DNA from 4 places in the Streptomyces sp. NPDC001848 genome. Region 3 is predicted to be linked to each of the others. Evidence: riboswitches for the same ligand, from Rfam matches in the RefSeq annotation. Region 3 holds a riboswitch; each other region holds the start of a gene.
The links. A riboswitch is a leader RNA that binds a small molecule or an ion and turns the genes downstream of it on or off. The one in region 3 is predicted to bind cyclic di-AMP.

Region 1 (2,190 bases), on a different contig from region 3:
CGTCGCGTACGCGGAGTCCGTGGAGTCCGTGGCGGAGCCCGGCGAGCCGGGCGTGGTGGTGGACGACGACTGGCGCTGTGCCGCCTGCTGGCGTGCCAGCTCCTCGGCCTGCCGCCGCGCCACCTCCTGCTTCTCCTTCTCCAGCGCAGCGAGCCGTGCCTTCTCCTGCGCGGTCAGCTCCGACAGCAGGGCACGCGCGGTGGCGAGCTTCTTCTGGACGTCCGCCTTGGCCGAACGCAGCGTCTGCTGCGAGTCGGTGAGCGACCGCAGGTTCTCGGTGGCCTCCTGCCGCTTCCTCATCGTCGCGGCCTGCGCGGTGGCGTACTCGTCGACCGCTTCCTTCTGACGGCTGGTGAGCCGGCTCATCAGCTGGGTCTGGTCGAAGTAGTCCTGCGGCGTGTCGGCCAGGAGGAAGGTGGCCGTGTCGGGGGCCGCCTCCCCGGCGCGGTACTGGGCCGCGGCGAAGGAACCCAGCCGGTCCCGTGTCTCGCCCAGCTTCTGGGCGCGTCTTGCGACGTCGTCGAGGAGCGCGGCGACGCGTCCCCGCTGCCGGTCCGCCTTCTCCTTGGCCCCGTTGTACCGTTCGGAGGCCGATTCGGCGCGGCGGTAGAGCTCGTCGACCTTCTTCTCGACGTCCTCGACGCTCGGCCTGCCGTCGGCGGAGGGCGCGGCGTCGGCGCTCTGCGGGAGCAGCGCCACGGAGGTGAGGGCCGCCGTCGCGAGGACGGGGGTGCGTATGCCGGCGAAGCGCGTGCCCGAGGGGCGCGCCTTGCGGTGCGGCGCCATGAAGGGCGTCTCCTTCCGTAGTCCGCCTACCGGGTTAGCTGTCGGGTTCGGGCTCGGTGGGGGGGTTGCGGAAGGTGTGCCCTACGGCCGTGCCCCGCAGGGCGGTTGGCCGATTCACCCCAGGTCGGGGGGCCCCGGCTCCGGTGGCCACGGGGCACCGGACTCGGCGGAGGCCGCGCGGCCCGGCGACCTTCGCCGGTGGGGGTCGTGCGGCCTGACCGGCACGGTAGCCAACTGCTGTGGCTGCTGTGAAGGTTGATGCGTGATATGCCCGATGCGTTTTCGTGACCTTCCTCGTGGCGGCGCTCTCTGGGAGCGCAGGGTGAACGGTTGATTCCGGTAGGTCGCGGTGGCTCGGGCGGTCGCCTTTCGAGGGGAGTTTCCAGGGCGGCGGCGGGTTGTCGGTGGGGCGGCCTAGACTCGGAGAGCGATGAGCAGCCTCTTTGACGACAGCTTCCTGGCGGACCTCAAGGCCACTCCGGCCCATGAGGAGGAGCCCCCGCCGCCCGATGACGATCACGCTCCGGAGCCGGTTCCGGACGATCTGTTCGGCGGGAAGTTCGACCTGCCACCGGACAGGGACGCCTATTACCGCAACGGCGCGCACCGCCCTGCCGTCGACATGGAGGCGCTGCTGGAGGGGTTGAACGAGAACCAGCGCGCGGCCGTCGTGCACGCCGGCTCCCCGCTGCTCATCGTGGCCGGCGCCGGCTCCGGCAAGACCCGTGTGCTCACCCACCGCATCGCGTACCTGCTGGCCGAGCGGGGCATCCACCCCGGGCAGATCCTCGCGATCACCTTCACCAACAAGGCCGCGGGCGAGATGAAGGAGCGCGTCGAGCAGCTCGTCGGCCCGCGCGCGAACGCGATGTGGGTGATGACGTTCCACAGCGCCTGCGTCCGCATCCTGCGCCGGGAGAGCAAGAAGCTCGGCTTCACCTCCTCCTTCTCCATCTACGACGCCGCCGACAGCAAGCGCCTGATGGCCCTCGTCTGCCGCGACCTGGACCTGGACCCCAAGCGCTTCCCGCCCAAGTCCTTCAGCGCCAAGATCTCCAACCTGAAGAACGAGCTGATCGACGAGGAGGACTTCGCCGCCCAGGCGTCCGACGGCTTCGAGAAGACCCTCGCCCAGGCGTACGCGCTCTACCAGTCCCGCCTTCGCGAGGCGAACGCGCTCGACTTCGACGACCTGATCATGACGACGGTCAACCTGCTGCGCGCCTTCCCGGACGTCGCCGAGCACTACCGCCGCCGCTTCCGCCATGTGCTCGTCGACGAGTACCAGGACACCAACCACGCCCAGTACGCCCTGGTGCGCGAGCTCGTCGGCACCTCTGAGCACCCGGCGGACGTCCCGCCCGGCGAGCACGACGTCCCGCCCGCCGAACTGTGCGTCGTCGG
Region 2 (2,190 bases), on a different contig from region 3:
AGCGTTCCCGCCCCGGCCGCGATCCCGGCCACGCGGCCCAGGGACACGTCCACCACCAGCAGGACCGATCCGGTGAACGCCAGCATCAGCACGCCCATCCCGATCGTGGCCAGACGGGAGGAGACCTTCACGATGGCGGGCTTGGCGTTCTGCTGGAACAGCGACCGGTGCAGCGCGGCGGGCGCCGTGAACAGGGCCGCGGCCAGCATGGCGAGCAGGAGCGTCGTCACGTAGGTGGCGCGCTGGACCGTGTCCAGGGTGGGGAAGCGCTGGGTGAAGGCCAGGGTCAGCAGGAACGCGAACAGGATCTGCACCCCTGTCTGGGTGACCCGCAGCTCCTGCAGCAACTCGGCGAAGTTGCGGTCGGCACGCTCCAGGGGGGTCTCGCGTCGTGCCTGCTCGGGAGGTCGGTCGGCCATGGTCAACGAGTATCCGCTCAGCCCTCTCCTCACGCCCTCTCCGGTGGGTGGGTTGTGGGGCTGCTGAGCCCGGTGAGCTTGCTGCGTGAGTTGTCGCAGGTGTTCGCCGAGCGGCGGGTCGCGGGGTGACGGCAGGCAGCCGCCGTCACCCCCCGTACGGCCTCAGCGGACGCGGCCGTACCAGACGCTCTTCGTCCAGATCGTCTCCAGCCTGACCACCGACCCGGTCTTCGGGGAGTGCCAGATCTTGCCCTTCCCGGCGTAGATGCCCACGTGGTAGACGTTGCTGCCCGAGTGGAAGAACACCAGGTCCCCGGCCTGCCGCTGGGAGGCGGAGATGTGCCGCGTCTTGTTGTACTGCGCCGCCGCGGTCCGGGGCAGGGTCTTGCCCGCCTTCTTGAACGCGTACAGCGTCAGCCCGGAGCAGTCGAAACGGCGCGGTCCCGCGGCGCCGTACTGGTAGGGGGAACCCTTCTTGGACGCCGCGATCTGCAGTGCCTTCGTCGCCGGGGTCGCGGCGGACGCGTCGGAGGCGATGCCGGGGACCACGATGCCGCCGCCGACGGCGGCGATGGTGAGGGCGGAGGCCGTTCCGGCCCGGCCCAGCAGCGACGGGACTCGATTGAGCGCAGTCATGCGCAACCCTTCGTCAGCCGCCTGTGAAGGATGACCTGTCGGATTCGGGCTGGCGAAGTAGCCCGGCCGCTGACGCGGCTTCACCCCAAGGACCGCCCGGATCTCTCCGGCGGCCCGCCTTGCTGGGTCCTCCACTCCTGCCGATCCACTCCTGTCGACCGGTCATCCGGGCGGCGGCAGGACTCGGCGTCCGCCCGGACCGCCCCGCCGCGGTGGCGGGGGCTTGTCGTCAGGAAGGGATCTTCACCTAAAGGCGTCGGAAAATCACAACGGAATCGGGGGTTTGTGGCATTACTCACCACTCACCCGTTCGGGTGGACAACCCTTCGTTCGAACGGGGTTGAGGGGATGGACGAGGCCCCGGACCTGCACCGGAGCAGATCATTTCGCCCTGGGGCCACGCATGTTGTGCGACTTCCCCGGGCCTCCGGAAGGAGAGGAATCTACTCGGATGGCGGTACCCCGTTCGGCCGGTTTCAGCAACCGCGCGACACGCGGGGTCGGCTCACTCTCCGTCAGCCGGGGTCCGGTGGCACCGTGACGCGGGCCGCGCGGCGTTCGCCGTCGAGGACGCGGAGGGCCCGGGCGAGGGTGGGCCCGTGCAGCTCGTGCTCCCCTCGCTGGTGCATCAGCGTCAGCGCCTCGCGCAGCGCCATCGCCTTGCTCACCAGGGCCTGGGCGGCGCGCAGTCCACGGTAGGTGTCCCCGGAGTGCGCCGGATTGATACGGCCGAGCAGGTCGATCACATCGAGGTAACGGTCGATCAGCTCCGCCTCGGCGCGGGTCAGCGCGGGCAGTGGGGGCAGTTCCGGCGGCAGCATCCGCGCCTCACCTCGCGCCGGGCGTGGTGCGCGAGGCCCTGCGGCTGGGGATGACGCGGTCGATCAGGCCGTACTCCACCGCCGCCGGCGCGTCGAAGATCGCGTCGCGCTCGATGTCGGCGGCGATCCGCTCCCGGCTCTGCCCGGTGTGCCGGACGAGCATCTCCTCCAGCCGGCCGCGGATCCGCGTCAACTCCTCGGCCTGGATGGACAGGTCACTGGCCTGGCCCTCGACGGGCTCCGGCAGGGAGGGTTGGTGGATGACCATGCGGGCGCCGGGCAGTGCGAACCGCTTGCCCGGCGTGCCCCCGGCG
Region 3 (2,190 bases):
GCCGGACGGGACGGCGGCACGACCCGTGCTGCCGTCGTCGAGGCCGACCTCGACCTCGACCGTGGGGTTGCCTCGGGAGTCCAGGATTTCCCGGGCTACGACGACGTCGATGGACGGCACGAGCATCTCCTTCTTGGATGTGACGCTGGAAGTGCGGGGCTGTCTGCCTTACGGCTGTGCCTTGCGACTAGAGCCTAACCGCCCCGGGCTGTCGGCCGGCCTACCGACCGTCCCGTGGACAGGGTGACGCTCCACATTGTTCCTCAACGGAACAAAGGATGCGTGAAAGGTGCGGTGAAATCCGCGCGGCCGGACAGCAAAAGCCCCGCTCCGGTGCGTACGGGGGAAAACGCGCCGGAGCGGGGGGCCGTGGGGACGGGGGACGGGCCCGCACGGACCCCCATGGTGGGGGTCACGCCTGGGAGGGGCCCGTGGCCCGGCTACCGCGTGGCTGTCACTTCAGGTGCAGCTGCTGGCCCGGGTAGATCAGGTTGGCGTCCTGGACGATGTCCTTGTTCAGCTCGAACAGCTTCTTCCAGCCGCCCCGGACGTGGTGGCTCGCAGCGATCGAGCTGAGGGTGTCGCCCTTGACCACCTTGTACTCGCCGTCGCCCTTCTTGACCTTCGTACCGGTCGGGGTGGTGACGGTCTTCTTCGGAGCCGGGCGCTGCGCGGAGCGGTTGGCCGCCTGCTGCTCGGTCGAGCGGGTGGTGGCGCTCTTCGGGCTGGTGCTCTTCGCGCCGCTCGACGAGCCGGTGGCCGCGGAGCCGTTGTACGCGGCGCCGGTCAGGCCCTTGCCGCACACCGGCCAGGCGCCCTTGCCCTGGCCCGCGAGGACCTTCTCGGCGATGGCTATCTGCTGGTCCTTGGTGGCCAGGTCGGCGCGGGAGGCGTAGGCGGTGCCGCCGTAGGCGGCCCAGGTGGAGTTCGTGAACTGCAGACCGCCGTAGAAGCCGTTGCCGGTGTTGATGTGCCAGTTGCCACCGGACTCGCACTGGGCGACGGCGTCCCACTGGGCGGCGGTGGCCGCGGAGGCGTTCCCGGCCGCGAGGAGCGGGCCGGCGATGGCAGCGCCGGCGACACCGGCGAGCGCGATGGCACGGGTGGCCTTGGACGGGCGGCGGTGCTTGCCGTTGCCGGAACACAGCATGGTTCGTTCCCCTCACCGACGCCTGCGAGGTGAGCTGTCGGGTTCGGGCCGGTTGAGTTGCCCGGCCGCGCCCCTTGCGGGACACGGCTTCACCCCGAGCCGCTTCCGGTCAACTCCCGGACGCGGCGCCTACCTTGGGTCCCCCGCTCCTGCCTACGGCGCTTGACGCGACGACTGTTCCCGTACGGCCGCTGGCAGGATTCGGCGTTGCGACCGCAGGGGCTCGCTGTGGCGAGCGATCACGACCGTAAGCAGTCGATCGCCGGAATTTCAAAGACGATCAGGGCTTATGAGACCCATATCTCACTTTCACCAAACAGGACATTCGGCGCGAAGTAGGTCGTGAACTTCCGCAACGGAAGGGGCAGTTCAGGATGAGCCGCCGACCGGGTCGGTGCTGAGCGCAAGGCTCTGACCGGGGAGGATGAGGTTCGGGTCGGCACCGACCGTCTTCTTGTTCGCCTCGTACAGCGCCGCCCATCCGCCGTTGAGGTCAAGGGAGTCGGCGATGGACGACAGATTGTCCCCGGGGCGGACGGTGTACGAGCCGTCGACGGCGTCACGCGCGCCGTCGGTGCCGCGTGAGGCATGGCGGCCGGACGCGTCTTCGGTACGACCGCCCGCGGCGCCCTCCTCGGCGCTGCCCCCGCGATGACGACCGGCACCTGAGCCCTCGGTCGAACTCGCCCCGGACGAGGCACCGTTCTGTGCCGAGTTGTCCGACTCGTCGTTCTTCGTGGTGGCCGCGGGCGCACTGCCGGACCCCTGCGCGCCCTGAGTGGTGTCGGCGGTCGACGACCCGGACGAGGACGGCGAAGGGGATGAAGAGGACGAAGAAGGCGACGGGGTGGTCGACGCAGAGGATCCGGACGAGTCGGACAGGCCCGAGTCGAGACCGGAGTCGAGGCCGGAGTCGAGACCCGAGTCGAGACCCGAGTCGGAGGACGATCCGCCGGACGACGAGTCCCCGGCGACACCCGTGTCGACGTCCGCGGAGCCGGAGTCCTTGCTCAGACCGTTCAGCAGGCCGCAGGTGCCCC
Region 4 (2,190 bases), on a different contig from region 3:
GCTCGTCGTCGGCGACGTACGCGGCAAGGGCATGGGGGCCGTGACCGCCGTGGCCGTGGTGATCGGCGCCTTCAGGGAGGCCGCCGAACAGGAGGCGTCGCTAGAGGCCGTCGCCCAGCGCCTGGAGCGGGCGCTGTCGCGCGAACGCGGCGGGCGCGAGGGGCCCGAGGAGTTCGAGGGGTTCACCACCGCGGTGCTCGCCGAGATCCCGCACGGCTGCGGCGTCGTCCGCGTCGTCAACCGCGGCCACCCCGCCCCGCTGCTCCTGCTCCCGGACGGCTCCCTGCGAGAGCTCGGGGCCCGCGACCCCGCGCCGCCGCTCGGCCTGGGCGACCTCGGCCTCTGGCCCGCGCGGGCGGAGGAGTGGGACTTCCCGCCCGGCGCGACGCTGCTCTTCTACACCGACGGGGTCTCGGAGGCGCGGGACGCGTTCGGCCGGTTCTACGACCCCGCCGTCCGCCTCGCCGGACGGGTCTTCCCCGGACCCGGCGCCCTGTTGAGCACCGTCACGCAGGAAGTCGCCCGGCACACCGGCGGCCGCGGCACGGACGACATGGCTCTGCTGGCCGTGCGTCGGCCCGGACGCGCTGGGCGCGGGCACGAACAGTGAGCGAGTGATGCCTCAGCGCATAACGACTGACATACTGTCAATACCTGTGAGGCTCATGAGGCGCGGGCGACTCGCCCTTTTTCCCCTGTTCGGGTCGCAAAAGTCCTGGCCAGCGGCGTGAACGGATCTGTCCGAACCGCTTGGAATCCAGGCCCCGCGTCTATTAACGTTCGATAACGCAGCGCGGTCGTCCCAGCCGTCACCAGAGGCGGCTCCGTGCGCGCCTGCCGAATCCCGCGAGGGAGCCGGGGAACCACCACCTTGGGGTGAATCGAGCGGATACCGCCGTGGTCGCACGGCCGGTTATACGCGCGTAGGAGACCTTCCTGCTCCGAACCCGTCAGCTAACCCGGTAGGCGAGACGGAAGGAAAGGAGTGCGCCCACGTGGCGTTCAACCGGCCTGCCCAGAGCACCTCGTTCGCCCCTGACGGCACTCGGACGCTCGACATCGCGCCCGGCACCGACGAGGGCCCCTGGGAGGAGTGGAACCCCACCGAGGACTCCGTCCGTCCCGTCCGCGGCCGGCACCGCGTCGCCAAGCAGCGCGGGGGCGGGCTCGCCCGCAGCTCCACCGTCCTCGGCGTCGGTGTGATGGCCGCCGTCGGCGCGGGCGGCCTGGCCACCGCGCAGTCCGGCAAGCCGCCGGTGTCCATATCCCTGCCGGACCTCTCCTCCGTCACGGACTCCGCCAAGGCCCTCATCGGTGACGACTCCGGCGCCCCCAAGAGCTCGGCCACGCCCCTGAGCAGCGTGGGCCGGACCGACGCCACCGGCTCGAAGGACGCGGGCGAGGCGCTGCGCGCCCGGATCATGCAGCAGGCCGAGTCCCAGCAGCAGCGGATCGCGCGGGCGGCGGCACAGGCCGCCGAGGACGCCGCCGTGAAGAAGGCCGCCGCCGCGGCGGCCAAGGCGCAGGACGACGCGCAGGCCAAGGCCGCAGCCGAGAAGAAGAAGGCCGAGGAGGCCGCGCGGCTCGCCGAACTCGCGAAGCAGTTCACGCTGCCGACCTCCTCCTACACCCTGACCTCCCGCTTCGGTGACGCCGGTGCCATGTGGTCCTCCGGCTACCACACCGGTCTCGACTTCGCCGCGCCCACCGGCACGCTCATCAAGGCCGTCCACAGCGGCACGATCACGGAGGCCGGCTGGGCCGGTTCGTACGGCTACCGCACGATCCTCACCCTCGACGACGGCACCGAGCTGTGGTTCTGCCACCAGTCGTCGATCAGCGTCACGGTCGGGCAGAAGGTCGGTACGGGCGACGTCATCGGCCGCGTGGGCGCGACCGGCAACGTCACCGGGCCGCACCTGCACCTGGAGGTGCACCCGAACGGCGGCGCCGCGATCGACCCGATGGCCTGGCTGCAGAGCAAGGGCCTCAACCCCTGACCCCCGCGGAAGCACGCCCGTTCACAAGATCTTTGCCGGCCTCCCGGAAGACTCCGGTCCGGCCGGGGCGTTGATGCAGAGCATGACTTCTCTTCGCAAGCTGGGTTCGTCCGATCTCGAGGTCTTCCCGCTGTCGCTCGGCGGCAACGTCTTCGGCTGGACCGCCGACGAGGCGCAGTCCGTCGCCGTC

Region 1: another riboswitch for cyclic di-AMP. It lies ahead of ACFYZJ_RS24830 (NlpC/P60 family protein); the one in region 3 lies ahead of ACFYZJ_RS33085 (transglycosylase family protein).
Region 2: another riboswitch for cyclic di-AMP. It lies ahead of ACFYZJ_RS08335 (C40 family peptidase); the one in region 3 lies ahead of ACFYZJ_RS33085 (transglycosylase family protein).
Region 4: another riboswitch for cyclic di-AMP. It lies ahead of ACFYZJ_RS36915 (M23 family metallopeptidase); the one in region 3 lies ahead of ACFYZJ_RS33085 (transglycosylase family protein).

Annotation. Positions count from the first base shown of each region.
Region 1 covers NZ_JBIATP010000012.1:112,418-114,607, reverse strand. The annotation lists gene ACFYZJ_RS24830 (NlpC/P60 family protein) at 1-786, opposite strand, end outside; cyclic di-AMP (ydaO/yuaA leader) riboswitch at 794-965, opposite strand; gene pcrA (DNA helicase PcrA) at 1,217-2,190, shown strand, end outside.
Region 2 covers NZ_JBIATP010000003.1:448,780-450,969, reverse strand. The annotation lists gene ACFYZJ_RS08340 (DUF6328 family protein) at 1-419, opposite strand, end outside; gene ACFYZJ_RS08335 (C40 family peptidase) at 582-1,055, opposite strand; cyclic di-AMP (ydaO/yuaA leader) riboswitch at 1,059-1,254, opposite strand; gene ACFYZJ_RS08330 (hypothetical protein) at 1,571-1,876, opposite strand; gene ACFYZJ_RS08325 (ATP-dependent Clp protease proteolytic subunit) at 1,884-2,190, opposite strand, start outside.
Region 3 covers NZ_JBIATP010000020.1:93,695-95,884, forward strand. The annotation lists gene eno (phosphopyruvate hydratase) at 1-126, opposite strand, end outside; gene ACFYZJ_RS33085 (transglycosylase family protein) at 455-1,150, opposite strand; cyclic di-AMP (ydaO/yuaA leader) riboswitch at 1,155-1,321, opposite strand; gene ACFYZJ_RS33090 (transglycosylase family protein) at 1,520-2,190, opposite strand, start outside.
Region 4 covers NZ_JBIATP010000027.1:81,169-83,358, forward strand. The annotation lists gene ACFYZJ_RS36910 (PP2C family protein-serine/threonine phosphatase) at 1-610, shown strand, start outside; cyclic di-AMP (ydaO/yuaA leader) riboswitch at 826-984, shown strand; gene ACFYZJ_RS36915 (M23 family metallopeptidase) at 996-2,000, shown strand; gene ACFYZJ_RS36920 (aldo/keto reductase) at 2,083-2,190, shown strand, end outside.